Regions from separate parts of the uncultured Megamonas sp. genome, predicted to be linked through region 1. Evidence: riboswitches for the same ligand, from Rfam matches in the RefSeq annotation. Region 1 holds a riboswitch; each other region holds the start of a gene.
What was found. A riboswitch is a leader RNA that binds a small molecule or an ion and turns the genes downstream of it on or off. The one in region 1 is predicted to bind thiamine pyrophosphate.

Region 1 (11,325 bases):
ATATACGCTGACTATTTTATTTGCCTAACTCATGATTAAAACCACAAGTGTGCGGTTCACAATAATCAAAGGATTGTTCACGTTCTTTAGCTGTAGTTTCTTCGCCTGTAAATAAGTGATTACTTACAGTGAATACGCCAAGTGCTTGTACATCGTGACGAGCGGCAAGCATATAAAGAGCAGCTGTTTCCATTTCTACAGCAAGACAGCCATATTGAATTAATTTTTGTAAGTCAACTTCTTCATCATAGAAACGGTCTTGGCAATATACATTACCGATTTTTACAGGGATATTTAATTTTTTAGCATGATGATATGCTTTGCCTAACAATTCAAAATCAGCAAGTGGAGCATAATGAAGTCCATCGCCAAAAGTGCGAACAACGATGCCACTATCAGTAGTTGTTCCTTGTGCGATGACTACATCACGAACATGAACATCATCTTTTAAACCACCGCAAGTGCCGACACGAATTAATTTTTTAGCATGATAATCGCAGATTAATTCATGTGCATAGATAGAAATAGAAGGAATACCCATACCAGTTCCTTGGATAGAAACTTTATGACCTTTATAAGTTCCAGTATAACCAAACATATTGCGAATATGATTGTAGCAAACAGGATTTTCTAAGAATTTTTCAGCGATGTATTTTGCACGTAATGGATCGCCAGGAAGTAAGACAACATCGGCAATTTCACCAATTTTAGCTTCAATATGATTACTCATGAGAATACCTTCTTTCAATAATAGTAATAATAGTAATTTAAAATGATATATTGAAATATCTATAAAAATTTTATCATAATAAATGAAAAAATGCAGGAATTATCCTGCATTTTTAATTTAACAATGTTCGATTGTAGCACCGAGGTATTTATTGACGATTTCTACTGCACAGTAATCGCCACACATAGAGCAAGCAGTTGTGCCTTCTGGATTACGTGAAGCACGTCTTTGGCGTGCTGTTTGTGGATCAATGGCTAAGTTCATTTGTTCTTCCCAATCAAGTTTTTTGCGGGCTTTAGCCATATTTAAATCCCAATCTTTGGCACCTGGTACATTTTTTACAATATCAGCAGCATGAGCGGCAATTCTAGTTACAATGACACCGTCTTTTACATCTTGAACATTTGGTAAGGCGAGATGTTCAGCAGGAGTTACATAGCAAAGAAAATCTGCACCACAAGAAGCTGCCATAGTACCACCGATTGCGGCAGTGATATGATCATATCCTGGAGCTATATCAGTGACAAGTGGGCCAAGAACATAAAATGGAGCATTATGACAAATGCTTTTTTGCAATTTCATATTTGTAGCTATTTGATTAAATGGTACATGTCCTGGTCCTTCAACCATTACTTGCACTCCTCGATCCCAAGCACGTTTTACTAGTCCGCCTAAATTTAGAAGTTCTTGAATTTGGGCATGGTCAGTGGCATCTGCAAGACAGCCAGGGCGAAGACCGTCACCAAGACTCATTGTGACATCATATTTTGTACAGATATCTAAAATATCATCGTAGCGTTCATAAAGTGGATTATTTTTTTCGTTGTAGAGCATCCAACCTGTGATGAATGAGCCACCACGACTAACTACGTCCATATAACGACCTTCTGCTTTCATGCGATTGATTACATCCATAGTTACACCGCAATGAATGGTCATGAAATCAGCACCATCTTTGGCTTGTTTTTCGATGGCATGGAGTAAGTCTTCTTCTGTCATTTTTACTACAGCACCATGGGCTTTGATGGCATCAACTGTTGCTTGATAAATTGGTACAGTGCCAACCATGACAGTGGAGTGTTTTAAAATTGCTTGACGAGAAGCATCTATATTATTGCCAGTACTTAGATCCATTACAGAATGAGCACCAGATGTGATAGCGACATTTAATTTTTCAATTTCAGGAGCTGGGTCTGGAAAAGCACTAGATGTACCTATATTAGCATTTACTTTAGTACAAAGTCCTTCACCTACACCATAAGGATGTAAATTTTGATGATTGATATTAGCACAAATGGCGATAGTACCTTTGGCAACGCGTTCACGAAGAGTTTCAACATCCATTTTTTCTTCTTGAGCTACGATTTTCATTTCATCAGTGATTTTACCAGCTCTAGCTGATTGCATTTGTGTCATTGTCATAATTTTGCCTCCATAAATAAATTAAATCTAAATGGCAAAAAAATAAGCAGATTGCAAAGAAAAGTTGCAAATCTGCTGTGATTATCATTTATTTGCCACTTCCCTACGTTGGTTTTAACCAAATCAGGTTCTAAGGGTCGGAATAATTCCTCTCAGCTTCAAAAGCACCCCTAGTGGATTTTTTTCAATTTTCTTATATTATAGTTTATTATTAGAGAAAAAACAAGGTTGAAGATTATAAATAAAAAAAGGATATCAAAAAGATATCCTTTAAATTTTTAACTATTTATGATTGAGTTAATGGTGCGACTGGCGTGAGTCGAACACGCGACCCTTCGCTTAGGAGGCGAATGCTCTATCCGTCTGAGCTACAGCCGCAGTTTTTAGTTAATAAGCTAAATTTTAGCACAACTAAATTTAAGTCGCAAATTTTTAATTTATAGGAGCACCAATAGGGCCTACAGAACCAATTGGATTAGTAACACCGCTAGCAGCTGGTGAAGTAGTAGTATTCACTGGAGTTGTATTAGTTGGTGTTGTTGTTGCGGTATTAGTTGTTGTGTTAGTTGGTACTGTAGCAGTTGTTTTGTTTATTTGATAACGTGTAGCCCATTCAGGATATTTATTAGCATAATATCTTATTTTCTTGAATTCTACATCTTCGGTGCTTTCTGGAATGATAGAATGCATATTTTGATCAAGATTTGGTGTTTTATCAATCCAATTAGTATCAGGAGACCAGAAATGATATTTTAATGTTCTAGCTGTTAAGTTTTGGACATTATATTCTTTTTTCATAAATTGAATGGAAGATACGTTACCAGCAGAATCTTTATTTTCTTGCCAAATCCAAACGATGATATTGTTATCTATTTGACGAAGTGTTGCAGTATCAGCACTGCTTTCGCCAGATTCATTACTCCATAATCCAAGCCAACGAGCATTGGAAATGAGACGACCACCTTCACCTTTATTGAAGACGCGATCAACAATCATAGCATAAAATTTTTCATCAAAAGATTGAGAATTGATGTCTTTATTTACAGGATTGTCATATTTTAAAGTATAAAGAGCTTTACCATCTTTATCGTAGAAGATTTCTTCCATATAACGTAAAGTTCTTTCTTGAGGATTAATTTGGACGCGGGCTAAGCTATAAACTAATTGATTAGGATCATTGATAGGAAGTTTCATATTAGCGATAGTTTCAGCTGCACCACCAGGAGCATATCCCGTTTTTATCCAATCTTCAATACAAGTAGGAATATTATTTTGACTAGATACAGTCGTTATTCTAGTCATAGAAAAATACTTGCTATATTTATCATCTGAACTAATCCAATACCATTCTGAATCAGCAGCAAAACTGATTTGAGTATGGAATAAAGTGAAAACCATTAATACCATTAAACATATTATATTTTTTATTAATCGCATAAGTATGCACCCTCATTATATAGTATAAAATTATTACTCTCTTATTATACCAAAAATTTTAGCTTAAACAATAAGAAAACCCCTAAAATAGGGGTTTAAAAATTTTTTTAATCTGATTTTAAAGAAAAGCGAATGCGAATGCAAGTACCTTCGTTAAGTTTGCTTTGAATGTTTAAATTTGCATGGTGAAATTCAACGATATGTTTAACGATAGCAAGACCTAAACCTGTACCTTCGACAGTGATTTGAGAACGGGATTTATCTGCACGATAAAATCTTTCAAATACATGTGGTAAATCGTCTGACGCTATGCCTATACCAGTATCTTTTATTTGTAAAATGAGATAATTTTTTTCTTCATTTAGTAGTGAAATATTCACTGAGCCATTATTTTTGTTATATTTTATGGCATTTTCAATAAGGTTATAAATCAATTCTTCTATTAATTGACGAACACCAATAATTTCACTATTTGGATTTTCTTTAAAGATGACTTTCACTTGTTTAGCTAAAGCTTTGTCGTTTAAACGTAGAATGATTTGTTTACAAATAGCAGAAAGATTAAGCGGTTCTTTCATAAAAGTACTATTTTTTTCATCAAGTTGAGATAGCTTGATTATATCTTGAATTAAACTGATTAAACGTTGAGCTTCTTTATAAATTTTGCCTGCAAATAGAGGTATATCATTTGGTCTGACCATATTATTTTGTAATAGTTCAGCAAATCCAGAAATAGAAGTAAGTGGTGTTTTTAATTCATGGGAAACATTAGCAGAGAATTCTTGACGCATTTTTTCTGCCATGCGTTTTTCTGTGATATCTACAAAGAGAATTAAGGCACCTTTTACTATCTTGTGTTTAGTTACAGGACTAGCGATAATTTGATAAGTTTTTTTGTCGAGCGTAAAATAAAATTCCTGTCGTTCGCCACGCATTACATTTTGAGCTGCTTGATAAAGTGTCTCATTATTTACTAATGCAAATAAATTCTTGCCAATGTAATCTGTTTTTTCGGCATTTAAAATATTCAATACGCTATGATTAATAGCAAGAATTTTGTAGGAATGATTGATTAAGATTAAACCTTCTTCAAGGTTATTGATAATCATGGTAAATTCACGTTGTTGATTTTTTAAAGTCTTCATCTGCTGATGTATTTGTTCATTTTGATTTTCTAGGCGGACTAACATCGGATTTAATTCTTCATATAAGTCATTCATGATAGGATGTTCAAGATTGATAGCATTGATAGGAGCAATGATATTTCTAGCCATACGACGAGCGGCTAATAAGGAAATCAAATAGATTAATAACATCATTGCTAATAAGATAGGCAATGCTTCTTGTACCATATCATAGGCACTTACATTATTGCGTGAAAGACGTAAAATGGATTTGTCATTTAGTTTTACGGCATAATAATATGTATTAGTACCTAGTGTAGTAGAAATACGATAAGATTCACCTATACCATCATTTATAGCAGATTGAACTTCTTGCCGTAAAAGATGATTTTCCATGGTAGATGGTTCAGCACTATTATCAAATAAGACAGTGCCATCTGAATCAATCCAAGTAATGCGAGTTTGGGTTTGAGCGTCTTTTAGTAAATCTTTAGGATCTGTTAAATGATGGTCAAATACATAAGTTAAATAAGTAGCCTCATCTTTAACCTCTTGCTTTGTATGTTCAAAAAATAAGGGATAACATAGTGTTAAGGTTACGATAAATGTACAAATAACAGACATGGAGACTAAAAAACACATATAATTAAATATTTTTTGTTTCATACTCATATCAATCAATGATTTTATAGCCAACACCACGGATTGTTTCAATTAACTTGCTGGCTACTCCTAATTTATGACGAAGTGTCTTTATATGTACGTCGACAGTACGTGTTTCAGCAGCGTAATTATAATCCCATACTTCGTCCATAATTTTATCGCGGGAAATAACGATATTTTTATTTTTTAATAGATAATGTAAAAGTTCAAATTCTTTTAAAGTTAGAATTACCTCTTCATTATTTACATATACTTTATGAAAATCATGATTTAATACAAGTAAACCATTTCCAGCTGTTAAATCAGCATTTTGTTTATTTTCATTTAGATTGATTTTTGTACTACGACGTAAAACTGCTTTTATACGTGCGATTAACTCCATAACGCCAAATGGTTTGGTTACGTAATCATCAGCACCATTATCAAGACCTGTTATTTTATCATATTCACTGCCACGAGCTGTGAGCATGATGATAGGTGTATGTTGTGTTTTAGGATTTTTACGAACTTCTTTAAGAATTTCAATACCATCGATGCCAGGAAGCATGATATCTAAGAGAATTAAATCTGGTATATTATTTTTTAGTGCGGGAAAGAATTCTTCTGCATTTACAAATCCTTGAGCTTCAAATCCAGAGGATTGTAAGGCATAGATGACTAACTCACGAACGCTTTCGTCGTCTTCAACGCAGTAAATTTTTTGCATAAGAACACCTCATAATTTAATTTATATATTCAAATAAATAATAAATAGTATATTCATATACAATCAGTATAAAATTTTTTAATACTTACTACAAGAGATGTTTTGATTTTTTACATAGTTTTTACTTTGGCTATATTTTAATTTTAACAAAATATGTATTTTGTTTAATAAACAAAAAAGCATTGTTTTACGATAAGTAAAACAATGCTTTTTTATATGCCCATAATGCCGTTATCTTTTATTCGCCTAGACCTGCTTGGTGCAGGTGGGTATCCTGGATAAGAGCTTTGCTATTCGTTCAAGACGATTCAGCAGTACAAGTATCACACCAGATTCCCGTTTAGAAAGAGTAAGGTTAGACAATATAAAAAGACCTACGCACATTGCAGGCATATCTCCGTTATCAACTGATAATATAATAGCATAAAGATGAAATCTACGCAAGATTAAAACGCAGGATAATTGTAATTGTATTTTTACTTGCACAGATCATGAGGCTCAGTTAAAATAAATATAACGTTATTTGATAAAAGAAGGGATTTTTTTATGGAAAACAATTATAGTGTGGCTATTTCTTGTCGTAGTGACTTAGGATATATTGAATATGATGCTAGTGCAAAATCTGTAAATATTGTGTTGGCAAATGAAGTAGCTAAACAAAATGTAGAAGAATTTTTAAATACTTCATTGACTTTACAAATTCCACATGAAACATTACATGATTTCACAACAATAACAATTAATCCACTAGACAATTTGGATACACTTCAATTAGCACTTACTCGTTTATGGGAAACAACAGGTGTACATGTTGATTGGAGCCGTCCTGTTGATTATGTAAAAAATGGTATTCGTAGTTTAAAAGATTTATAAAATTTGATTTATGAATATTTTTGAGATAGCTACATTACTTGACAAGCGGATAAAAGTTAACTATACTAGATTTAATCTTGTAAGGTAAATTTTAAAAGATTGATAAAAAGAATATTTTTTCAATAAAATTGTATAATTTACGGATATAAGATATATTGATTTTTTATTATTAATAATATAATAAAGTTTAATATTAAATTAGAAAAAAAGGCGTTTCATTGTTGTTTATAACAATGAAACGCCTTTTTTTATTTAGTAGGTGGTATTTTATGATAAGACTAGAACATGTAGAAAAATATTTTGGCAGTATTCATGTATTAAAAGATATTAATTTGGAAGTAAAAGAAGGAGAAAAATTAGTCATCATTGGGCCGTCAGGTTCTGGAAAATCGACGACTGTAAGATGTATGAATTTTTTAGAAGAACCTACTAAGGGAAAAGTTTTTATTAATGGTGAACAATTAACACATAAAAATAAAACAGAGATTATAAAAAATAATATATCAATGGTTTTTCAGCAATTTAATTTATATCCGCATTTGACAGTCTTGGAAAATTTAACATTGGCACCTATAAAATTACATCATAAGAGCAAAAAAGAAGCGGAAGATTTAGCTTATCATTACTTAGATGAAGTAGGGCTGAGAGATAAAGCACATGTTTATCCTTTAACACTTTCAGGTGGACAACAGCAACGTATCGCTATTGCACGAGCCTTATGTACGCAATCAAAGATTATTTTATTTGATGAACCAACATCAGCTTTAGATCCTGAAACTATTCAAGAAGTTTTAGATGTTATGATAAAACTAGCAAAAGAAGCGAATATTACTATGGTTGTAGTAACTCATGAAATGGGATTTGCTAGACAAGTAGCAGATAGAGTAATCTTCATGGCAGATGGACAAATCATTGAAGAAGGTTCACCAGCTACATTTTTTGATAATCCTAATAATGAAAGAGTAAAGAATTTCTTAGGCAAGATTATTCATTAAATATAAACAGATAGCAAAGTGTAGAGGAGTGTAATTATTTATGAGAATTTTAAAAAGATGGGTAATGGGAATTTTAACAGTATGTATGTCTGTTATGATGTTGGCAGGTTGTGGAAGTGAAGCTGATAATAAAACAGCATCTAGTTCTGTACCAAGTGATGTGCAAGAAATCATTGATAGAGGAACTTTAAAAGTTGGTGTAAAAAACGTAACTAAAGGTTTTGGCTATGAAGATCCAGCAACTGGTGAATATTCTGGATTGGAAATTTCTTTAGCTAAAAAATTAGCAGAAAGTTTAGGTGTTGATGTAGAATTTACTCCAGTAACAGCTGCAACAAGAACAGCATTACTTGATTCTGGTGATATTGACTGTGTAATTGCTACATTTACTATTACAGATGAAAGAAAAAATAGCTGGGATTTTACAACTCCATACTATACAGACCATGTAGGTGTATTAGTTGAAAATTCTTCTGGAATTAAAACATTGGCTGATTTAAAAGGTAAAACAGTAGGTGTATCTTCAGGTTCTACTTCTGCAAAATCTTTAGTAGAAGCAATGATTAAAGCAGGTGTTATTTCTGGAGATGGTTATGATGCTAAGACATTCGATCCAGCAACATGGACAACAGCTGTAAGCTTTAAACAGTATGATGATTATCCAGCAATTTCTACAGCTTTGAGTGCTGGTGACGTAGATGCATTTTGTGTAGATAAATCTATTTTAGCTATTTATAATACACCTGGCCGTTCTTATATTGAAGAAGAATTTGCTCCACAAGAATATGGTATAGCAACTAAAAAAGGTTCTGGCTTATCTAAAGTTGTAGAAGATTTTGTTCAAAAAAGTTTAAGTGATGGTACAGTTGATACTTTGATTACTGAAAACAATTTAAAATAAATTAATAAACCCCAAAAATATGATAATAAATCTAAAGCTTTATAAGGCTTTAGATTTATTATTATGTAGTAATTTATAAATTATAAATGATTTTAGTGGTGAAGTTTATGACAGAAATTTTTTCTAAAAATGATTGGATAATGGTATGGAATTATAAAGATACTTTTATTTTAGGTTTTTTAAATACATTAGAGACAGCAATTATTGGCATTATTTTATCGTTGATTATAGGTATAATAATTGGATTAATGGGTACAAGTTCTAATAAATTTTTTCGCATGATAAATCGCATCTATGTCGAAGTTATTCAAAATACTCCGCTATTATTACAATTATGTGTTTTCTATTATATATTGGCTTTTTCGGGATATAAGGTAAGTATATTATTTGCAGGAATTATATCTTTAGGTATTTATCATGGAGCTTATATGGCAGAAGTATTTCGTGCAGGTATAAGTTCTATACCAAGAGGACAGTTTGAAGCTGCAACATCACAAGGATTTAATTATGTTCAAAAAATGTATTATATAATTTTGCCGCAAAGTATAAAAATTATCTTACCGCCAATGGTAAATCAAGTTGTGAATTTAATAAAAAATACATCTTGTTTGTATATCATAGGTGGTTCAGATTTAATTTCCTTAACATATAATTTTGTTACAGGTTCAACTACTGGCGGAGCATATGCACCGGCTTATATTGTCTGTGGTATATTGTTCTTTATAATTTGTTTCCCATTATCAACTCTAGCTACTATATGGGAAAATAGATTAAAGAAAAAAGATGTAATGGCATGATAAAAGGATGTTTTAATTATGAATGAATTTTTAGCGAGTTTATCTATATTGCAAAAGCCAGCTATTTTAGTATTTATATTAAAAGGTGTTGTATTCACTTTAATAATTTCAGTGATTGCAGTTCTTTTAAGTATTATATTTGGTTCTGTGTTGGCTTTGGTGAGAAATTATTGTACAAAGAAGAAAGATATTGTATTTAAATGGTTAGCTACTGCATATATTGAAATTTTTAGAAATACGCCATTATTATTTTGGATTTTTATTGGTATAATAGTCATTCCGGTACCTCGTTTTTTTGGTCATAGTATGTTAGGTTTGTCTTCAGTAGAAACTAAATTATTATTTAAAGCTACATTAGCTTTAACATTATTCACATCAGCTGTAATTGCTGAAATAATTCGTGGTGGACTTAATGCTGTACCGAAAGGTCAATTTGAAGCTAGTTATTCACAAGGTTTTAATACTTTTCAAACGATGGTATATATAATCTTGCCACAGGCTTATAGAAATGTAGTACCAACATTATTAAGCCAAGTTATAACGACTATAAAAGACTCTTCATTTTTAGCTAATGTAGCAACGATTGAATTGATGGCTTGTGTAAAGAAAATTTTAAGTAATGCTAGCTTGTACAACGGAACAAATACTATAAATGTATCTGATGTATTTGTTTTATTTGGCTGTGCAGCTCTAATATATTTTATAATAAATTATACATTATCTTGTGTAGTTAGACGTTTACAAAATAAAAAAGAAACATTATGTGCATAAAAAACACTCCAAAAGTTTGAATATAACCTTACTTTTGGAGTGTTTTTTCCTGAATTGATTTTTATCATGTTATAAACTTATAATATAACATCAATTCCTTGTTTGCGTAAAACTTTACCAGAACGTATACTAGTATGTTTTTTATTTTTTATGACTATTTGTCCATTAACAAATACGTAATGGATACCTTCAGGATACTGAACAGGATTAGTGAAAGTTCCTTTATCAATAATGGTATCTTTATCAAAAATAGTGATATCAGCATAATAACCAGCTTTTAATTGACCTCGTTTTGCGATATGAAATGTATTAGCAGGTTTTTTTGTCATTTTATAAATAGCTTCTTCTAATTTAAGAGCTTTTTCTTCACGTACGTATTTTCCAAGGATACGTGGAAAAGCACCGTAAACTCTAGGATGAGGTTTGCCACTTAAAAGACCATCAGTGCAAGCATTCATTTCTGGACGCTGTAAAAATCGCTTTACATGTTCTTCAGAGCCGTAAAAATCAACCATTCCGACTGCATTTTCTTCTTCGAGTAATAAATCGAAAGTAGCATCATATGGATTTTTATTTTTTAATTTTCCTAATTCGACGAGATTAAGACCGACAGCATTTTCGTTTTGCTTATGTTTTACACTCGTTATATAAATGCCATCTAAACCAGCAAAATCAATAAAATTGTCCCATCCATCAATGCCATGTTCGATATCATAAATCATTTTTTTGCGGAGTGTTTTATCTTGGAGTCTTTCTAAAACTTTATTTGTTCCACCGTCATGAACCCAAGGTGGCAAGATTACACCAAGCATGGTGCTGCCAGCTACATAAGGATACTGGTCAAAGGAGATTTTAATTCCTTCTTTTTCAGCCTCATCAATAAGGCGTAACATAGTATCAACATAT
Region 2 (11,325 bases), on a different contig from region 1:
CAGTGAGTTCCTGCATTTTATCAATAGCAACTTTATAATCTTTATTATTTAAAGCAGTTTCTACATCTTTAGCTACTGCTACATAAGTATTATAAAGAGCTTTTTCTTCATCTAATGTAAATAACGCTTCATTAATAACATTATTTTCTGCTTTTTTGCTGATGTTACCTACACGTACAAAAGCTTGAATTGCATCATTTAATACACCAGAAGCAATTTCTTGAGCTGTTACGCAAGCTTTAGCATAAGTACCTGCAACTTCATCTGCATTTTCAAGTACAGCGTCAATGATATCATAGCGAACATCATTATCGCCAAGTACATTTTTAAGACGTAAAGTGAAGAATTCTGCTACATTTTTCTGGATTTCAGCACGTTTTTCACTATCAGTGATATTGAGTAAATCCATTGCTTTATCTGCAATTTCACTGATGGAAATAGTGTAGTTTGCTTCAATAATTGTATGCACAATGCCAAGAGCTTGACGACGGAGTGCAAATGGATCTTGAGAACCTGTTGGTACAAGTCCACGGCTAAATGTAGCTACGATATTATCCATTTTATCAGCTAAAGAAACAAGACGACCTGCTACGCTAGCTGGTTCTGCATCACCTGCAAAACGTGGCATATAATGTTCATAAATAGCAGTTGCTACTTCTTGACCTTCACCATCTAAAAGTGCATATTCACGACCCATGATACCTTGAAGTTCAGTAAACTCACAAACCATAGCAGATACAAGGTCAGCTTTTGCTAAAATTGCAGCACGTTTAGTTGTTTTTATTTCAGCTTCTGTAGCATTTACTTTTTCACCAATGAAAGCAGAAAGTTCTGCTAAACGATTAGCTTTATCATAAATTGTACCAAGACCTTCTTGGAATACTACAGTTTTTAATTTTTCTACATAATCATAAAGACTATGTTTTCTATCTTCGTCAAAGAAGAATTGAGCGTCAGCAAGTCTTGCACGAAGTACACGTTCATTACCATGCTGTACTGTTTCGAGACAGTAATCGCCACCATTGCGAACTGTGATAAATAATGGTAATAAATTGTTATTATCATCCAAAACAGGGAAATAACGCTGATGATCTCTCATTGGAGTGATTACAGCTTCTTTTGGTAATTTCAAATATTTATCTTCAAAACTACCGCAAAGTGCTGTTGGATATTCAACGAGATAAGTTACTTCTTCTAATAAATCTTCAGTAATTTCAGCGTGTCCATTATGTTCTGTAGCAAGTTTTTCAATCTGTTCTTTAATCATATCACGACGTTTATTTTGGTCAACAATGATAAAAGCTTTTTCGCAATCTGCAACATAATCACTTGCTTTAGCAATGCTGAAATCGCCTTCACTTAAGAAGCGATGACCACGAGATATGCGACCAGATTTTACATTAGCTACTGTAAAATCAATTACTTCTTCATCATATAAGGCTACAAGCCAACGAAGTGGACGTACAAAGCGGAAATCTAAATCGCCCCAACGCATATTTTTAGGGAAATTCAAACCTTCTACTAATTCTTTTAATAAAGTAGGTAAAAGTTCTACAGTCTGTTTGCCTTCTTCACTGGAAACAGCATATACATAACCATCTTTTACTACTAAATCAGCAACATCTACTTTTTTACCACGAGCAAAACCAATAGCTGCTTTTGTAGGATTACCATCTTTATCAAAAGCAATAGCAGTAGATGGGCCTTTATATTCACTAGATGCACCTTGCTGAGTTTCTGCAAGATTTTTTACCAAAAGTGCAGTTCTGCGAGGTGTACCAAGAGTTGTTACTTCATCAAAATCAAGACGCATTTCTTGAAATTTTGCAGTTGCCTTTTGTTTTAATTGAGCTAAAATTCCTGGCATAAAATGAGCAGGAACTTCTTCTGTACCAATTTCTAATAATAAATCTTTAGCCATTATTATTTTGCTCCTTTCTTCAAGAGAGGATAGCCGAGTTCTTCACGCTGTTTTAAATAACACTGAGCACAAAGACGAGCAAGATTACGTACACGAGAAATGAAAGCTGTACGTTCAGATACGCTGATTGCTCCACGAGAATCAAGCAAGTTAAATGTATGAGAACATTTCAATACATAATCATATGCTGGATGAACATAGCCAAGCTCAATTACGCGAATTGCTTCTTTTTCGTATTTATCGAAAAGGTCAAATAAAAGAGCAGTATCTGCAAGTTCAAAGTTATAAGTGGATTGTTCAAATTCATTTTGATGGAATACATCACCATAAGTGTATGTACCATTCCAATCAATATCATAAACATTTTCTTTTTCTTGGATATACATTGCAATACGTTCAAGACCATAAGTGATTTCAGAAGCTACAGGTTTTACATCAACACTACCTACTTGTTGGAAATAAGTAAACTGTGTGATTTCCATACCATCGAGCCAAACTTCCCAACCAAGTCCCCAAGCACCAAGTGTTGGAGATTCCCAGTTATCTTCAACAAAACGGATATCATGTTCTTTTTCATTGATACCGAGTTTTGCTAAACTCTGTAAATAAAGTTCCTGAATATTATCAGGAGATGGTTTCATAATTACCTGGAATTGATGATGTTGGAATAAACGGTTAGGATTTTCACCATAACGACCATCAGCTGGACGACGAGATGGTTCTACATATGCTACATGCCAAGGTTCAGGGCCAAGTACACGTAAAAATGTAGAAGGGTTCATAGTACCTGCACCTTTTTCCACGTCATAAGGTTGAGCTAAAATACAGCCTTGCTTAGACCAAAATTCCTGCAAAGTCAGGATAATTTCCTGAAATGTCATAAATATACCTCCTTGATATTCATGGGCGACAAAATAAAAAATCTCGCCCATGTAACAACAAAATGTTACAGGGACGAGATGTATTCCCGCGGTTCCACCCTGATTGACTTAAATATATTTAAGTCCTCTTTAGAATGTTATTTATTATTATAAAGCTCCCTAGTGCCATTCACTTCTTGTAGTCTTGCACCATCACTACTCGCTAATCTAATGAAGCTACTTTTCTAGTTCATCGCTGTACATAAAGTCTAGCAAAAGAAAAAATCCTTGTCAATATCTTTATGTTGTTTAACTCAATATTTATTATATTATTTTTTCTCATTAAAATAACATATTTTATATTATTTCTTTACAACCAATTTATTCAATATAACATTAACAATAGCTATAACTACCATAACAGGAACAGTAATGCCAATAAAAGTACTATAATCAATCAATAATTCATAAGCTATAAAACCAATTAGCCATAAAATGCAATTTTTACCAGTGATAAATGAATTCTGATGATAAATATTATGACTGAAAAAATACTCAGAAAAAGCAATAGCAAACAATGGTGCAAAAGTCGCTGCTATAAAATAAAGGAAAGTTTCATATTGCTCCATAGATAAGAAAATAGCAAGCAATGTAGAAATTATACATACAAAAAATGCTGTATATTTTACATCTAATTGATTACTGATATGATTTAAACAGATACTTGAAGAATTTATCGTAATAAAATTAGTCGTTACTGTAGATAATAAAATAACAACTAAAGAAATAATACCTAATCCAGATAACATGAAAATGTCACAAATATCTGTTATTCCATAATGAACAGCACTACCTAAACCAATTGTATACATTAAAATACTACCAAAACAATATGCCACTACACAGCTTAATGTACCTGTAGTTTGATTTTTAAGCGTTCTTGTATAGTCTGATATGACTGGCATCCATGATAAACACATAGCAATATTCAATTCTACTGCCATACCAAAACTCATACCCTCATCTATAGATGTTACAATTTCATTTGTAGAAAATACAGCTCCAAAACCTAAATATAAAGAAGCAAGCAATAAACAAAGCATTACTACTTTATTTATTTTACTCACAAAATCCATTGTACTAAAAATCCAAATGCAAGGAAAAAGACCTATGATAATTGTCCATAAAATAGTATTTTCTCCCATATTCCATAAAGATGTCATTAATTTATTAAAAGCTTGTGCCCCAATGATGGTCATTATAGAAGTCCAACCTATTAATTGAATAGTATTTAATAGAGAGAAACTAACAGAACCCAACTTACCAAAAGATAAATTAATACTTTCAGAAGCACTACAACGTTTATTAGCACCGATAATCCCTGCTAAATAAAGAATAATTCCACCAATTACATGACCTACTAAAATAGCTAAAAATCCATTTTTCATGCCAAGTGGTGCTAAAAAAGTTCCTGTCATGATTTCAGCCACAGAAACTGCTGTACCAAACCAAATCAATGATACATTAAAACTAGAATTATTTGTTGATGTAAAAAATGTAGACAAAAAATCACCTCATAAAAAATAAAAATATTTAAAAATAAAAAAAGGAAATAGCCATGCCATTTCCTTGAAAATACGTAATCAAACTAATATTTCCCTACGTTGGCATTATCCAAATCAGGTCATAGGTCGAAGTTCACAACTTCCTCTCAGCCTGTCTACAAGCTCCCTTTTTCATATTCTGCCTTTAATATAAATTATCCTAAAATATTTGTCAAATTCTCGAAAAATCTCCCAAAAATATATTGCATAGCCCATTTTTATATGATAAAATAGCCTAGTATGCAACAAACGGTCCGCTGTGAGATATTCTTATATGAACGTTTGAATTAAGGAGGAAAAATAATGAATATTATTCAGGCTTTAGAACAGGAACAATTACGTAACGATATCCCTAAATTTATCCCTGGCGATAGCGTTCGCGTACATGTAAAAGTAGTTGAAGGATCCAACGAACGTATTCAGATGTTCGAAGGTGTTGTAATCGCTCGCCAAGGTTCTGGCGTTCGTGAAAACTTCACAGTAAGAAGAATTTCTTATGGTGTTGGTATTGAACGTACTTTCCCAGTACATTCCCCACGCCTTGCAAAAATCGAAGTTACTCGTAGAGGTATTGTTCGTAGAGCAAAACTTTATTATCTTCGTAACCTTACTGGTAAAGCTGCTCGTATTAAAGAAAGACGCTAATATCTTCATAAGAGGGACTGCCTATGGCAAGTCCCTTTTGTTTTATTAGTATGTTCTAGTAGAGGGAGGATTATCATGGCTGATAAAAAAGAGTCATCTTTAGGTAGTGAAATTAAAGATTGGGTTATTTCCATAGCTATCGCTGTTGTCTTAGCCTTATTCATTCGTCATTTTGTAGTAGAATTATATTTAGTTGATGGACCTTCTATGCGTCCGACATTACAAAATCAAGAGCGTTTAGTCGTTAATAAATTTATTTATAATTTACATGATCCTGAACGTGGTGATATCTTAGTATTCCAATATCCAAAAGATCCTAGCCGTGATTTTATCAAACGTGTAATTGCAATTCCTGGAGATACTATTGAAATCAAAGATGGTCATGTTTATGTAAATGGTGAATTAAAAAATGAACCATATATCTTAAGCACAACTAGAGGAGATTATCCACTGGCTACTGTACCAGAAGGACATATTTTCGTAATGGGCGATAATCGCAATAATTCTGAAGATAGTCGTTTTGCTGATGTTGGCATGGTACCATTTGATTTAATCAAAGGTAAAGCTGTTTTAATCTTCTGGCCAATCGATAAAATAAAAACATTACCATGATAATATAAAGAATGCCTATAAGATATTTTATAGGCATTCTTTTTTTATGTAATTTATCAATATAAATATTTTTTAACAAAATAAAAAAATTTTTTTAAACTATAAATTTAATTTATATGAAATAAATACTGTATATTATATCATATAATATATAACATTCCTTACTTCTCTACATTTATCTGAAGTAAAATTTTAGAATTTTTTTTAAATTAACAAACTACAAAATATTATATATTGAAAAAATATTTCATTTAGAATATAATAAACTTACAATAATATTTGAGGAGGATTCTTATGTTATCTAAGAAAAAAACTGCCATATTAGCACTAACGATTACCACAGCATTAACTACAGGAAATTTAGCATTTGCAGATTCTGTAAAAGATAAAGGAACTGCAACAAATGTAAAATTCAATCAAGATTTCAAACCTGCAGAATGGTCTGCCAAAGATAAACCAAATGTTCTAATCATTGGTATGGACGATTTAGGCTATGGTCAATTAAATTATGATGAGAAAGCCTTTGACAAAAAAGTTTTAGCTGAAAAAGTTATCCCTGAACGTTACCAAGTAGATGTAGACAAAGCAATTGAAGCCGCCAAAAAATCCACTCCGAACCTTAGAAAATTACAGGATCAAGGCGTCATGATGTCACAAACTTATGTATGTCATGGTGTTAGTGGACCTTCTCGCTCATCATTTATGACTGCACAATTTCCTTCTCGTTTTGGTGTATATAGTAATGATGATTCAGAAAAAGGTGTACCTCTAGATCATAAATTCTTAGCAGAATTATTCCAAAATTATGGCTATGAGACAACTGCTATTGGTAAATGGCATGTTGGTGAAATCACAAATGTTCCTGTACCTCCAGAAAAACAAACACGAGATTACCATGATAATTTTACCACATATTGTAATGAACCATATCAACCTCAAAATCGTGGATTTGATTATTTTATGGGCTTCCATCCAGCTGGAGCTGCATATTATAATTCTCCAAGTTTATTTAGAAATAGAGAACATATCGAAGCTAAAGGTTATATTACAGACCAACTAACAGATGAAGCAATTAATCGAATTAAACATGCAAAAGATACGCCATTTTTCATGTATTTAGCTTATAATGCACCTCACATTCCTCTTGAAAAACATGCACCTGAAAAATATCGCGTATTTAATACAGGAAATGAAGAAGTAGATAAATATTATGAATCTATCTATGCAGTAGATAGCAATGTTGGCAGAATTGTCGATACTTTGAAAAAAGAAGGCAAATTAGATAATACTATAATCTTTTTCTTCTCTGATAACGGCTCAGTTATAGATGCTCCACTCCCTATGAACGGTATTTTCCAAGGAAATAAAGGCGAAACATTCAATGGTGGCGTTCATATTCCTGGATTTGTTACTTGGAAAAATGGTTTAAAACCTGGTCAATATGATAAGATGGTTTCCTTAATTGATTATTTACCTACAGCTTTAGGTGCAGCTCAAATTCCTATTCCTGAAGATTGGCAGAAACAATTAGATGGAGTAAATTTATTGCCATATCTCCAAAATGAAAATACAGGCAATCCTCATGATTATCTCCTTTGGGCTCAACCAAGAGCATTCCACTGGGATCCTAAAAACATTGATTTCTGGAGAGACTATGATTTATATGTAACAGGTGAATCCGATTATTATCCAAAAAATCCATACATGGAAAGATTATCTGACTTCTCTTGGACTGTTCGCGACAATAACTGGACACTTCATTATTATCTAGGTGATAATACTTATGAATTATATGATACAGTAAACGACCCTAAAGAAGAAAACAATCTTGCTGATCAACATCCAGAAGTTATCTCTAGCTTGAAAAAAGTAATGCATGACTATTTAGTAAATAAAGCAACTAAACCTAATACAGAAAATAATCTTCCTAAATATGAACAACTTTTAAAAGCTACTGAATAAAAACCTAAACACTAAAATACATGGAGAATTTATTATGAATTTTATTATAAAACCAACTAGCTTTTTATGTAATATGACTTGTAAATATTGTTTTTATCTTGAAAAAGCTGACTTTATGTCTAAAGAAAATGATATTACGCCTTTTATGCAAACTAAAAATCTTTACCAATTCATGGAAAAACGAATTTCTTATTGCCAAGATAAAAATATAACTTTCATTTGGCAAGGTGGAGAACCTTTATTAATTGGAATTGATTTTTATAAAAAAGCAGTTGAATATGGCAAAATCTTAGCTAAAAATTTCAATAAAAACATTTATCATTCAATCCAAACGAACGGCACTTTAATAAATGATGAATGGGCAAAATTTTTCCATGATGAAAAAATTTTAATCGGTCTATCTATTGATGGCGATGAAGAATTGCATAATGTATATCGCAAAATGAAAAATAATCGCTCTTCATTTTCATCAGTTTTGAATGCTATAAAATTAATGCAACACTATCAAGTTGAATTTAATACTTTAACAGTAGTAAATAATATAAATGTAAAATATCCCTTAAGAATTTATAAATTCCTAAAATCCTTAAACATCCGCTTTATGCAATTTATTCCCGTTGTAGAAATGGATAAAAACACAAATATAAATTATATGCCTTCTTGGATGGAGCACAATAATGTTAATTTAGCTGAATTTAGTGTTAATCCTTTAGAATATGGTAATTTTATCAATACTATATTTGATGAATGGATACGCCATGATATTACAAATATATCCATTCGTTTATTCGATACACTTTTACAACATTTAGCTGGACAACCTTCATCTTTATGTATATTCATGCCACAATGCGGTGGAGAAAATATGGTATTAGAAGCAGATGGCACAATTTACCAATGCGATCATTTTGTTTATCCTGATAGCAAATATAAACTAGGTAACATACTAAATTTAGATCAAAATCAACTCCAATCCTCAATAAATAATTGGTCTAAATATAAACAGCACTTATCTTTAGAATGTAAACAATGTTCATGGCTTCCATTATGCAATGGAGGTTGTCCTAAACACCGCTTTATACAATCTAACCTCAATGAAAAAGAATATAAATCATATTTTTGCCCTGCATATAAATCTATATTTGAACATATCACACCTGGAATGAATTTAATTCTTGAATTTATGGAAAGAAAAATTCCTTGGGAATATTTACCATCTGCTGTTGATAAAATGTATAATAAAAATTCATAATAAAAATTTTCTCCCTAAAATAAATGTTGAGGTAATTTTAATATCTTACCTCAACATTTTATTTTTATTATTTATAAATCAAAAAGCTCCCAGATTGTAAATTATCTCAAAGCGTCATCTATATGCTCAGCTAATGCTTGTTGCCATACCTCTTGAAGCATCGGCAAGCGAAATCTAGCATTAGCTGGACTTGTAGATGGTAATGTATAAAAAGTATATGTTTCATCTTTTAAAATATCTTTATTATATTTCTTAAAACACTGAAAAGATTTTCCTCCATTAAAACAAATAGTTTTTATCTTAGGATATTGGGCAAATAAAGCTTTAAAATCATTTGGCACTTCATCACAAATGGCACTATCTAAACTACCTTCTCGAATACAAGAATCTATTGAGTCCCAAAGAGCAATATGATTTTTTCTCAATAAATCTAGTCTCTCTTGATAAATAGTTGGTATTATTCCTTCATTAAAAAATATAGCCATTAATTTCCAAAATCTATTTTGAGGATGTGCATAATATTGTTGTTGTTCCAAAGATTTTACACTTGGCATTGAACCTAAAATAATAGTAGTACAATTTTCATCAATAGATGGAGCAAAACCTATGAGTCTTTCCATAAATAAAATCACCTCTATCCTATTATAATATAAAGATTTTCAGTGTAGCTAAAATTTTTTTTAAAGGAAAAGTCAAAAAGTCAAAAATAATGTTTGACAATTTGACTTTTAGCTTTTATAATATGTTTTGTAAGCAGATATTAAAACTAAAGTAAAATATAATTTATTATTTTAGTATAATAACTACTTCAATGAATTTATACTTTTATTAATTTGAATACTACTCATCATGACTTGGAGGTATACATCATGGGTGAAGAAAAATATACACAAAAAGTTTTAGAAGCTATGCAATCCGCACAGCAAGAAGCAGCACTTCGCTATCATCAAGAAATCACATCAGCTCATGTACTTTCAGCCTTAATCAAAGAACCTGAAGGTTTACTCGCTACTATTTTTGCTGAATGTCGAGTAGATTTACCTATGCTCAAAGCAAAACTAGAACAAATGCTCAAAAAAATTCCTAGTGTAAAAGGTCAAAGCCGTCTAGGTATGAGCACTGAAATGGTTCGTGTATTAGGCAGAGCAGCAAAACTTGCCGAAAACATGAATGATGAATATATAAGTACAGAACATTTATTATTAGCTATTGTCAGCGATAGCGATGATGAAATGCAAGCACTATGTAGAGAATTCAATCTACATCAAAATAAAATCCAATCTGTAATTAAATCAGAACGTAAACAAAATGTAAATAGTGATAATCCTGAAAGTGGTTATAAATCACTTGAAAAATACGGCCGTGATCTAACAGCTATGGCAAGAGTTGGTAAACTCGATCCTGTTATTGGCCGTGATGAAGAAATCCGTCGTACTATTGAAATTTTATCTCGTCGTACTAAAAATAACCCAGTATTAATCGGTGAACCTGGTGTTGGTAAAACTGCTATTGTTGAAGGTTTAGCTCGCCGTATCGTAGCAGGAGATGTTCCAGAATCTCTAAAAAACAAAACATTATATTCTCTTGATATGGGTTCATTAATCGCTGGTGCTAAATATCGTGGTGAATTTGAAGAACGTCTAAAATCTGTATTAAATGAAATTTCTAAGTCTGATGGACAGATTTTATTATTCATCGATGAAATTCACACTGTAGTAGGTGCAGGTGCAACTGAAGGTGCTATGGACGCTGGTAACTTATTAAAACCAATGTTGGCACGTGGACAACTCCGTTGTATTGGTGCCACTACTTTAAATGAATATCGTAAATACATCGAAAAAGATACAGCTCTTGAACGTCGTTTCCAACCTGTAATGGTAGGTCAGCCATCTGTTGAAGATACTATCTCCATCTTACGTGGTCTAAAAGAACGTTATGAAGTTCATCATGGCGTAAGAATTCGTGATAATGCACTTGTTTCTGCCGCTGTATTATCTGATAGATATATCTCTGATAGATTTTTACCAGATAAAGCCATCGACTTAGTTGATGAAGCAGCTGCTAAACTTCGTACTGAAATTGAATCTATGCCAGAACCTATCGAAAAATTACGTCGTAAAATCATGCAGTTACAAATAGAAGAAGAAGCATTAAATAAAGAAACTGATGAAGCATCTAAAGAAAAACTTGCCAAACTTATCGACGAAAAAACTAAATTACAAAATGAAGAAAATGAATTAAAAGCAAAATGGGATAAAGAAAAACAAGGTATTGTTCGTGTACGTGCTATCAAAAAAGAAATGGATAGTGCCAATACTGAAATGGAAAAAGCTCAACGCAATGGCGATTATGCCAAAGCTTCTGAAATCAAATACGGTAAATTACCACAACTTCAAAAAGAACTTGAAGAAATGGAAAAAGCTGTTCATGATGAAGAAGGCAATCGCCTCTTAAAAGAAGAAGTATCTG
Region 3 (11,325 bases), on a different contig from region 1:
GAAACAGTTTTTGCTTGGCCAGGTATGGGGAGAATGGCAGTGTATGCTATTACTATGCGTGATTATCCATTAATCGAAGGATTTGTTTTATGGATTTCTATTGTGTATACAGTAATTAATTTTTTAGTAGATTTATCGTATACATATCTTGATCCTAGGCTGAAAAAAGGAGATTCAAGATGATTAAATTTATAAAGAATAATAAATTATTTTCTGTATATACATTTTTGGTTTTTTTAGTAATTCTAATTGCTATATTAGCACCTATTATTGCTACACATGACCCTTATGAATCGAATATGACCAATATATTGCAGATGCCAAGCGGTGAACATATTTTAGGTACTGATAAATTAGGTAGAGATACCTTTTCCAGAATAATTTATGGTACACAAACTTCATTATTTATGACTATTTGTTTAGTTATATTAACGGCGACTATTGGTTCTTTAGTTGGTATTTTATCAGGTTATTTTGGTGGTAAAGTAGAAATTGTATTGATGCGTTTAGCTGATATTATGTTGTCTTTCCCAGGTATAATTTTAGCAATTGCTATTGCTGGTATTTTAGGTGGAAGTATTATAAATACAATTTTTGCTTTAGTAATAGTAAGTTGGGCAAAATATGCTCGTTTAGTTCGTAGTTTAGTCATAAAATTACGTAATAATGATTTTATCATAGCTGCTAAAGTAAATGGTACAACAACTATTAATATTTTATGGCGCCACATATTACCAAATATATTGCCAATGATTGTAATAACAGGTGCAATGGATATTGGGACTATGATGATGGAAATAGCAGGTCTATCTTTTTTAGGTTTTGGTGCTCAACCACCTACACCAGAATGGGGATTAATGCTCAATGAAGGTCGTCAATACATTCAAACTGCTCCATGGCTGATGATTTATCCAGGGTTAGCTATTTTTATAGTAGTAGCTATATTTAATCTTTGGGGAGATAGTTTACGTGATATTTTAGACCCTAGACAGGATTGATAGATTTTATTGATAAGAAAAGAGGTTGAATATGAAAAGTTTTAAAATGAAAAAATTATGGAAGGCTATTAGTTTAAGTCTATGTGGTATATTGACTGCAGGTATAATAGCTGGTTGTGGCTCTGAAAATACAGTAGATAAAACTACTTTAAAATTTGGAGTTACAAATTTTGCAGATACTTTAGAGCCAACACAAAATTATTTTGGCTGGGTTGTGATGCGTTATGCTATTGGTGAATGTTTGGCAAAATTTGATGAAAAAATGAATGTTCAGCCATGGCTTGCGGAAAGTTGGTCTATTAGCGATGATCATTTAACATGGACTTTTAAAATTCGTGATAATGTGAAATTTTCTAATGGCAATTTAGTAACAGCTGAAGCTGTAAAAAAATCTATTGAACGTGCTTTTGCTAAAAATACTCGAGCAAAAACTTTCTTTGAATACACAGAAATGAAGGCTGATGGTCAAAATTTAATAATCACAACAAGCAAACCTCAACCTAATATGCCTGGATTTTTGGCTGACCCATTATTTATTATTGTAGATGTTAGTGCAGAGGAACAAGGTAGAGATTTTGCCAAAGAAGGTCCAATTTGTACTGGTCCATATAAAGTGGAATCTTTTGTAAAAGAAAAGGCTGTAATGGTGAGAAATGAATATTATTGGGACGGCGAAGTTCCTTTTGAACGTGTAGAAATACCATCTATTGATGATCCTAATACTCGTGCTATGGCACTTCAATCTGGTGAAGTTAATTTTGCTGTAAATATCGCAGCTGGAGATATAGATTTATTTAGAAATAATGATAAATTCTATATCGATGAAATTTCTTCATTACGTACAGTACTTGCCCGTATCAATCAAAAAGGTATTTTAGGTGACCCAAAAGTTCGTGCTGCCTTGATTTCTGCTTGTGATCGAGAAAATTATAATAATGTATTATTGAAAGGTACATTTATTCCAGGTAAAGCGCCAATACCGCCATCTATGGACTATGGCTTTGATGAATTGACAGACCCAAATGCATATAATCCAGAAAGAGCTAAGCAATTATTAGCTGAAGCTGGTTGGAAAGATAGTAATGGAGATGGTATTTTAGATAAAGATGGCAAAGACTTAAGTCTCGATTTTGTCGTGTATAATAGCCGTGCAGAGCTTCCTTTATACGCTGAAGCTGTACAAGCTGATGCTAAAAAAGTAGGAATTAATATAAATATAAAAAGTGTAGATTATAACCTTATTGATAAAATGGGTATTGATGGCGATTATGATTTACTCATTTCTAATATTACAACTGCTAATATTGGAGACCCTGAAATTTATTTAAGTTGGTATTGGAAAACTAATGTAAATGGAGATAATCCACAAAATGGTTCTGGATATAGTAATCGTGAATATGATGAGATTTTAAATCAATTATCTGTCGAATTTGATAAAGAAAAACGTCGTCAATTAATTATTGAAGCGCAACAAATTTTGTTAGATGATGGTGCTGCATTATTCTTAGGTTATCCACAGACTAATATTATCAGCACCAAAGGCTTAGATGGTGTAGTTATGTATCCATCGGATTATTATTGGCTTACTAATAAAATAAAACCAGCTAAAGCATAAAAGGGGTAAATTAATGTTACTTGATGTATCTAATTTAACTATTCAATATAGCAAAAATATAGAAGCTACAGTTAAAGATATTAATTTTTCTTTGGATAGAGGAGAAATTTTGACCATAGTTGGAGAGTCTGGTAGTGGAAAAACCACAGTAATTAGAGCTATATTAGGTAGTTTACCTAATAGTGGAAAGATTACTAATGGAAAAATTTTCTTTGAAAATCATGATTTATTAAAATATAGTGTACGAGACTGGTTAGCCATTCGAGGAAAAAATATTTCTATGATTTTCCAAGATAGTGGTAATATGTTAAATCCTATTCAAACTATTGGTAAACAATTTATAGAATATCTACAAGTTCATGATAATGTTACTAAAGAGGAAGCATATTCTTTTGCTATAGAAATGCTTACCCGTATGAATTTGCCTAATCCTGAAAATATCATGGAATCATATCCATTTGAATTATCTGGTGGTATGCGTCAGCGTGTTGGTATTGCTATGGCTATTATTTTTAGACCAGAGTTATTGCTTGCTGATGAACCTACTTCAGCTTTAGATGTTACCACTCAAGCACAAATAGTCAAAGAATTAATGGAGATTCCTCGCACTTGTGGTACAGCCATGATTGTAGTAACTCATAATATCGGTGTGGCGGCTTATATGTCAGATAAGATTATGGTAATGAAGCAAGGTGAAATCATTGAATATGGCAAAGCTAAGGATATAATTAATTCGCCTCAAGAAGAATATACAAAAACCTTATTAGCTTCAGTTCCACAAATAGGAGGACAGCGCTATGTCTGAGTTAATTATGCAGGTAAAAAATATAACTAAGAAATTTCCAGCTAGTAATAATAAATTTTTAACAGCTTGTGATGATGTTAGTCTTAATATTAATGCTGGAGAAACAGTGGGCATCGTTGGCGAATCTGGTTGTGGTAAATCTACACTGGTAAAAACTATTATGAATATGCACACACCAACTTCTGGTGAAGTTATTTTTCATAATCAAGATATTACTAAATTAACAGGAGAAAAACGTCGTCAAAATTGTCGTCATATTCAAATGGTTTTTCAAGACCCTACAGCAGCGTTTAATCCTAAAATGAAAATTGGTAATATCATTTGTGAACCGTTATTAAATTTTAATTTAATAAAAAAATCACAAATAAAAGAGAAAGCTCAAGAATTATTGCGATTAGTAGAACTGCCAGATGATTTTGTAGATAGATATCCCAATAATATGAGTGGCGGTCAACGTCAACGTGTAGCTATTGCCAGAGCTTTAGCCCTCGAGCCTGAAATCATTGTCTGTGATGAAGCGACATCTGCTCTTGATGTATCTGTTCAGGCTAAAATCATTGAATTATTAGTAAAACTTCAACGAGAAAAAAATATCACCTATATTTTTATTTGCCATGATTTAGCTCTAGTTAGTTTATTTAGTCATCGTATAGCCGTGATGTATTTAGGCAATATCGTTGAAAAATTTGATGGTGATAAATTGATCGAAGCAAAGCATCCATATACTAAAGCTTTATTAAAAGCAGTTTTTTCTCTAGATAATGAGCAAAATAAAAATATAGAAACTCTTTCCGGCGATATTCCAAGCCCTTTAGATTTACCTAAAGGTTGTCCATTTCAAAATCGCTGTAAATATTGTAAAGATATTTGTACGCAAGAAAAACCTGTATTAAAAGAGCTTTCAGCTAATCATTATGTTGCTTGCCACCTAGTTTAATTTTCTAGGATAACATATCCCTCCTAAAACACCTATAAGAAAAATATTTTTTATAGGTGTTTTTTCTTAAAAATTTATTGATTTTGATTATAATTATTAAGGAGTTTTTAACAATTATGCGAAAAAAGTTAATAACTAAATTATTAGTTGCTACTATTTTATCTATAACAATATCTACAGGAATTGCCTATGCAAAAACAGATACGAAAAATATAGATGAAACAAATAATAAAATTGTAGAAGAGCAACAAAAAAGTATTATTAATAAAGAGAAACAAGATATAATTACTATTAAAGGATTAAGTCGTTATGATATCCGCCACGATAATCGACCAGGTAAAAAAGGTGAAACGCGTAAATCTTTATGGCGTACACGTTTAGAACCAACTATAAATATTGATAATGGCTGGAAAATAAAAAATCGTATGGATTATGAACAAAATTATAAAGCTAAAGGAGATGATAAATCTCATTTTTATAATCGTATGCTATATTTACAAGGACCAGCGTTTGGCGGAACAATTTCTCTAGGTAAAGTAGATTATGCTGATTTTGCTAATATGGATATTGCTTATGGTATGATTTTTGATGATTATATTAAAGGTGTAAAATATGCTTATACAGATAAAGATACTAGAAATATTTATACAGCAATGATAGGCAATTTTGATTCACCATATAACGACAATGTTAATGGGAAAATGCATTATAATGGTAAACAAGCTTATCCAGAAAGTGATGCTATGCATTATGTAGGATTACAAGCAGAAATGCCTATCTCAAATAAATTAATGACAGGACTTGCTTATCATAATATAAGAAGTGGAGAACTTGAAGATACTCAGCAAATTCTTGAAGTTGCAGGAGAATATAAATTGGATAATAATTTTAAATTAGGTGGTGTATATGCTTTATCTAATTTAGATGCTAATAAATATGACTTAGGCAATAGTGCTCAAGAACAAGCTTATATTTTTCAATTAAATTATAAAGGAGCAAAACGTACTATACCAAATACGTATGGATTATGGGTTGCATATAAAAATATTGGAGAACTAGCTACATTTTTACCAACATATACTAATAGCTTCACAGGTGAACAAGGTTATGAATTAGGGGCTAGATATATATTTGCTAAAAATTTAATGGGTGAAGTTTCATATTTTAATGGTAATGATATTGAAAATGATAAAACAAAAACACGTTGGTTTGGTCGTGTAGAATATCGTTTTTAAATAAAATATAATTAGGAGATTTTATGCTATCACAATTAACTCATAAAGAATATCTAAAAGTAACTATTCCTTTTATGTTATCTACAGCTACACAGCCTCTATTAGGAGCTGTAAACACGGCTGTTATGGGACATATGTCAGAAGCTTTTTATATAGCTGCTGTTTCTTTGGGAGTAATCTTATTTAACAATATATATTGGCTATTTGGATTTTTGAGAGTATCTACTACAAGTTTTTCCGCTCAAGCTTTAGGCAGTGAATCCGCCAAAGATAAATTTTTAGCTTTAGCTAGACCACTACTTATAGCTATAGTAATAAGTTTAATATTTTTAATCATTTATCCGTGGATTTTCAAATATTATGCATTGCTCATGAAGCCTGAAAGCCAAGTTGTTGAATTGATGAAAAATTATTGTGATATCATTATATGGGGAGCTCCGTTTGTTTTAATCAATTATGTAACGCTAGGCTGGCTCATGGGGCAGATGATAATTCGCTATACTATGTTTATGCAAATATCCATGAATGTGTTGAATATCATCTTATCTATTGTATTTGTATTTATCATGGATATGAATATTCAAGGTGTAGCCTATGCTTCATTGATTGCTCAAATATATGGTTGTATGATAGGTTTTATCGCTATTTATAAACAAGGAAATTTAACTATTCGCAGTGAATACATTCAAAGTTTAAAAACTATACAGCCATTTTTAGCCATGATGAAGGTAAATGTGGATTTAATGTTTCGCACTGTTTGTCTATTGACGATAAATAATTTATTTGCCATAGCTGGGGCAAGCATGGGGACAGTTACACTAGCTAGTAATGCTGTTATTTTAGAAATTATTTTTATCGTGGTCTACTTTATTGATGGTATGGCAAATGGTGTGAGTGTATTTTCAGGAAAAGCAAAGGGATATAAGGATATAAATCTATTAAATTCAGTATTAAAGATAAGCTTAAGATGTTTAGCTATATTTATAATTTTTATTTCAGTGATTATGTATATCACTAAATCGTATTTTATAAATATGATGACTGATTTAGCAGTCGTAGCTAATTATGCTAACGATTATAGTATCTATTTGATTTTGCATCCAATATGTGCTTGTGTGGGATTGCTTTTATATGGTATGTATACAGGTATTGGTGGCAATACAGCTTCTATCAGAAATATGATGTTTGTCGCTGTGATATTTTTTTATATCTGCCAAAAAATATTGATGTCTTATCTAGGTAATGATGGTATATGGCTAACATATAATTTAACGTATTTATTAGAATCAATTATTCTCATTTTGTATTTACCGTCATTAAAAAAATATTTTAATTAAAGAAAACCTACTATAAATTACTTTTAAATAAGTTAATTTATAGTAGGTTTATTTTTATAATACGTTATATTGTTTTAAAGCATAGGCTATGCCATCATTATCTACATCTAAAGTGATGAAATCCGCTATCTGTTTTAAGCTATCATTAGCATTTCCCATAGCGATGCCATATTTTACAGCTTCAAGCATTTCCACATCATTTCCGCCATCGCCAAAAGCCATAGCTTCATTAATATCTATATCATAATAAGCTAAAACTTTTTTGATGCCTGTGCCTTTACCGCCATCTTTAGGAATAATATCTGTAAAATAAGGACACCAACGAACAGCTTTGCAATTTGGCAAATATGGTAAGACTTCTTGTTCCTCATCTTCATTTAAGAAAATATTCAATTGATATGTTTTATGATTAGATACTCGACTTACATCATCAAATGCCCTATCAGGTGCAGTATCTCCCAGTTTTTCTTTTAATTTTGCCAAGCGGTCATTATAAAGATTAAAATAAAAATAATCCATTTCCATAAAACCACAAGCGATATCTTTATCTTTGATGTAATTTGTAAATTGAATTAAATCTTCGCGATTTAAATATTCTTCGTGTAAGATTTTTCCTGTACTATCATAACAATATTGACCATTAAAAGTAATATAACCAGTGAATAAATCGCCAAATTTATCAATTAAAAATTTTAAGTCATATGGCGGACGACCAGTTGCGATAAATAATTTTATTCCTTTAGCTTTTAAAGTATGTAAAGCCTGTATTGTAGATTCAGGAATTTTATGTGTTTTAAAACTGACTAAAGTGCCATCAATATCAAAGAAAATAGCTTTTATCATCATATCACCGTACTTTCATTAAAATCATAAAATATAAATCAATTAATTATAACAAATTTTAAGCTAGTACGTATATTGTTTTTATGCTATATTATAAACGGCAATTATTAACTAGATAAATATATAGAGAAAGAGATGTGATTTTTTAATGAATGCAACTTTAAAAAATATTACTGCCATGCTTGTTTTTGGTAGTATAGGTTTATTCGTGCGAAATATAGAAATTGCAAGTTCACAAATAGCCCTAGTGCGTGGTTTTATAGGAGCTTTTGTTTTATTTATCGCGATGATATGTCTACATAAAACATTTAATCGCCAAGCTTTAATAAAAAATCTACGTTACTTATTAATTGCTGGTATAGCTATTGGTTTAAACTGGATTTTTTTATTTCAGGCATATAATTACACTACAATAGCGACAGCAACACTTACATACTATCTAGCACCTACTTTTGTAGTATTATTATCACCATTTGTATTAAAAGAATCTTTATCTACTTTTAAAATTATTTGCGTTGTTTTATCCTTATTAGGTATGGCATTAGTTGCAGGTATATTCAATGATAATCAATCAGGAACGAATGATTTCATCGGAGCTATATACGGTACATGTGCTGCGTTATTTTATGCTATTGTAATTTTAGCAAATAAATTTTTTAGAAATATTGCTGCTCTTGATAGTAGTATTGCTCAATTATTATTGGCTTCAATAATTTTATTACCTTATGTAATTTATCAAGATAATTCATGGAGTATGAGTGGTTTTTCCTTGTTATCTTTACTTATTTTAGGTGTTATACATACAGGTATAGCATATTTATTATATTTTTCATCATTGCAGACATTACCAGCACAAAAAGTTGCTATATTTAGCTATTTAGATCCTGTGACTGCGATTATTTTATCCACTGTACTTTTAGCTGAACCAATGAGTATATCCCAATGGATTGGTGCTATTTTGATTTTAGGTTCATTATTTGCCAGTGAATTAATAAAGAAAAATAATTAACGATTATTGACAAATAATAATTTATAAATTATATTGTATATATAAATTAATAACAGGGAGCTAGTAAACTGGCTGAGAGGAAGTTGTGAACTTCGACCTATGACCTGATTTGGATAATGCCAACGTAGGATAATATTTGTAGTTTAATGATAATTATAAGAGATGGCATTATGTCATCTCTTTCTTATTTAAATATCTATATATTAATATTAGTTTAAATTAATTTTTAAAATTGCATAGAGTTGACCATGTGATTGAACAGGAGTTCATGAAGGGGTGCACCACCGCGGGTGTATCTTTTTGTGGACTCCTTTTTTAATAAAATTTTTCAAAAGATAAAAAATGAGGAGGTCTTATTTTGATAATAGTTAATGGACAAAATCAAGAAATATCTTTGCCTATGGATTTAGTTACTTATTTGCAAGAAAATAATTATCCTTTAGATAAGATAGCTATAGAGTTAAATGGTCAAATAGTCCCAAAAGCAAAATATGCACAAACTATTTTAAATCCTAATGATAAATTAGAAATCGTAACTTTTGTTGGTGGTGGCTGATAATGGCAGATATTTTGGCAAAAGAATTAATTTATCAAACTTTAAATGACCGCCATGGCATAGTCAATCAAGAAAAATTGAACAATGCTAAAGTTGCTATAGCCGGGCTTGGCGGTTTAGGCTCTAATATTGCTGTGGCACTGGCTAGAATAGGTGTAGGTCATTTACATTTAATTGATTTTGACAAAGTAGATATCAGTAATCTCAATAGACAACATTATTTCATCTCACATTTAAATAAATATAAAACGCAAGCTTTAGCTGAGCAATTACAAATGATAAATCCTTATTTAAATATTGTTACTAATTGTATAAAGGTAACAGAAGATAATATATTCTCATTATTTAAAGATGAAGATATCATCTGTGAAGCTTTTGACGTTCCCGAAAATAAGGCGATGTTAGTAAATAAGGTATTAGAACTTTTCCCCGAAAAATATATTATCTCAGGAAGTGGTATGGCGGGTTTTGGTCATAGCAATGAAATTCATACTCGCAAGGTGATGGGTAAATTTTATATCTGTGGTGATGAAAAAACTGCATTATCCAATGAAAATAGTTTAATGGCTCCTAGAGTAGTTATTTGTGCTGGTCATCAAGCAAATTTAATCACTCAATTGATTTTAGAAAATAATTTATAAAGAAGGTATCATATTATGTGGCAATTAGGAAAACATCAATTCAATTCAAGATTTATTTTAGGTTCTGGTAAATATTCTTTAGAATTAATTCAAGCAGCAATCAATGAAGCAAAAGCTGAAATCGTAACTTTAGCACTTCGCCGTGTAAATAATGGCGGTATGGCTAATATTTTAGATTATATTCCCAAAGATATAGCACTACTCCCTAATACTTCTGGAGCTAGAAATGCCGATGAAGCCATTCGCATAGCTCGTTTATCTAAAGAACTTTGTGGCAGTGATTTAGTAAAAATTGAAATTATGCGTGATAGTAAATATCTTTTACCTGATAATTATGAAACTATCAAAGCTACTGAAGTTTTAGCTAAAGAAGGCTTCACTGTTATGCCATATATGTATCCAGATTTAAATGTAGCTAGAGATTTAGTAAATGCTGGTGCTAGTTGTGTAATGCCTCTTGGTGCTCCCATCGGTTCTAATAAAGGTTTATGTACAAAAGAATTTATTCAAATCCTCATAGATGAAATCGATTTACCAATTATCGTAGATGCTGGCATCGGTAGACCTTCTCAAGCTTGTGAAGCTATGGAAATGGGTGCCACTGCTATTATGGCTAATACTGCTATAGCAACAGCAGGTGATGTCGTTCGCATGGCAAAAGCTTTTAATTATGCTATTGAAGCAGGACGCCTCGCTTATGAAGCAAAATTAGGTCGTATAAAAGCACAAGGAGCAAGTGCATCTTCTCCATTGACAGGATTTTTACAAGATTAATTATTAATTTAATCAGTAATAATTGTGAGGTAAGATGAATGAATAAAGATAATCATATTAATGAAAGTATTATTAATGATGAAGTAAGAGCTGAATTAAAAAAAGAACGTATTGACCATATGGCATATTTACCAGATATGGAAGTTATACCTAGCGATATTTTAGATAAGGTTATAGCTGATATGAATAGTTATGATTATGATAAATATACAGCTCAAGATGTACAAACTGCACTTAGTCATGACCATATTACACCAGAAGATTTTAGAGCTTTATTATCTCCAGCAGCACTCCCATTTCTTGAACAGATAGCACAAAAAGCTCAAAAAACTACTAAGAGATTTTTTGGTAATTCTATCTATATGTTCACACCAATATATATTGCCAATTACTGCGAAAATTATTGTATCTATTGTGGTTTTAATTGCCATAATAAAATCAAACGTGCTAAATTAAATTATGATGAAATCGATAAAGAAATGCAGGAAATTGCTAAATCTGGATTGCAAGAAATATTGATTTTAACAGGTGAAAGTCGCAAACAATCCAGTATAGAATATATAGGTGAAGCTTGT

Region 2: it holds a riboswitch for thiamine pyrophosphate, as region 1 does, so the genes downstream of both, cytX (putative hydroxymethylpyrimidine transporter CytX) here and thiC (phosphomethylpyrimidine synthase ThiC) in region 1, are expected to answer to the same signal.
Region 3: it holds a riboswitch for thiamine pyrophosphate, as region 1 does, so the genes downstream of both, thiS (sulfur carrier protein ThiS) here and thiC (phosphomethylpyrimidine synthase ThiC) in region 1, are expected to answer to the same signal.

The regions. Positions count from the first base shown of each region.
Region 1 is NZ_CAUBSM010000015.1:33,060-44,384, reverse strand. It holds gene deoD (purine-nucleoside phosphorylase) at 17-730, opposite strand; gene thiC (phosphomethylpyrimidine synthase ThiC) at 848-2,152, opposite strand; TPP riboswitch at 2,236-2,334, opposite strand; tRNA gene Q5I67_RS09550 (tRNA-Arg) at 2,454-2,530, opposite strand; gene Q5I67_RS09545 (hypothetical protein) at 2,585-3,589, opposite strand; gene Q5I67_RS09540 (ATP-binding protein) at 3,697-5,427, opposite strand; gene Q5I67_RS09535 (response regulator transcription factor) at 5,387-6,082, opposite strand; RNA gene ssrS (6S RNA) at 6,296-6,477, opposite strand; gene Q5I67_RS09525 (hypothetical protein) at 6,629-6,955, shown strand; gene Q5I67_RS09520 (amino acid ABC transporter ATP-binding protein) at 7,225-7,950, shown strand; gene Q5I67_RS09515 (transporter substrate-binding domain-containing protein) at 7,991-8,851, shown strand; gene Q5I67_RS09510 (amino acid ABC transporter permease) at 8,959-9,648, shown strand; gene Q5I67_RS09505 (amino acid ABC transporter permease) at 9,667-10,419, shown strand; gene Q5I67_RS09500 (amidohydrolase family protein) at 10,497-11,325, opposite strand, start outside.
Region 2 is NZ_CAUBSM010000004.1:140,717-152,041, forward strand. It holds gene glyS (glycine--tRNA ligase subunit beta) at 1-1,921, opposite strand, end outside; gene glyQ (glycine--tRNA ligase subunit alpha) at 1,924-2,802, opposite strand; gene cytX (putative hydroxymethylpyrimidine transporter CytX) at 3,144-4,346, opposite strand; TPP riboswitch at 4,419-4,525, opposite strand; gene rplS (50S ribosomal protein L19) at 4,689-5,030, shown strand; gene lepB (signal peptidase I) at 5,106-5,642, shown strand; gene Q5I67_RS05165 (sulfatase) at 5,937-7,604, shown strand; gene Q5I67_RS05170 (anaerobic sulfatase maturase) at 7,639-8,856, shown strand; gene Q5I67_RS05175 (DNA-deoxyinosine glycosylase) at 8,958-9,476, opposite strand; gene clpB (ATP-dependent chaperone ClpB) at 9,726-11,325, shown strand, end outside.
Region 3 is NZ_CAUBSM010000012.1:50,246-61,570, reverse strand. It holds gene nikB (nickel ABC transporter permease) at 1-183, shown strand, start outside; gene nikC (nickel transporter permease) at 180-998, shown strand; gene Q5I67_RS08730 (ABC transporter substrate-binding protein) at 1,045-2,613, shown strand; gene Q5I67_RS08725 (ABC transporter ATP-binding protein) at 2,627-3,418, shown strand; gene Q5I67_RS08720 (ABC transporter ATP-binding protein) at 3,411-4,355, shown strand; gene Q5I67_RS08715 (hypothetical protein) at 4,472-5,590, shown strand; gene Q5I67_RS08710 (MATE family efflux transporter) at 5,614-6,927, shown strand; gene Q5I67_RS08705 (Cof-type HAD-IIB family hydrolase) at 6,982-7,773, opposite strand; gene Q5I67_RS08700 (DMT family transporter) at 7,919-8,779, shown strand; TPP riboswitch at 8,823-8,928, shown strand; gene thiS (sulfur carrier protein ThiS) at 9,138-9,335, shown strand; gene thiF (sulfur carrier protein ThiS adenylyltransferase ThiF) at 9,338-9,976, shown strand; gene Q5I67_RS08685 (thiazole synthase) at 9,992-10,750, shown strand; gene thiH (2-iminoacetate synthase ThiH) at 10,789-11,325, shown strand, end outside.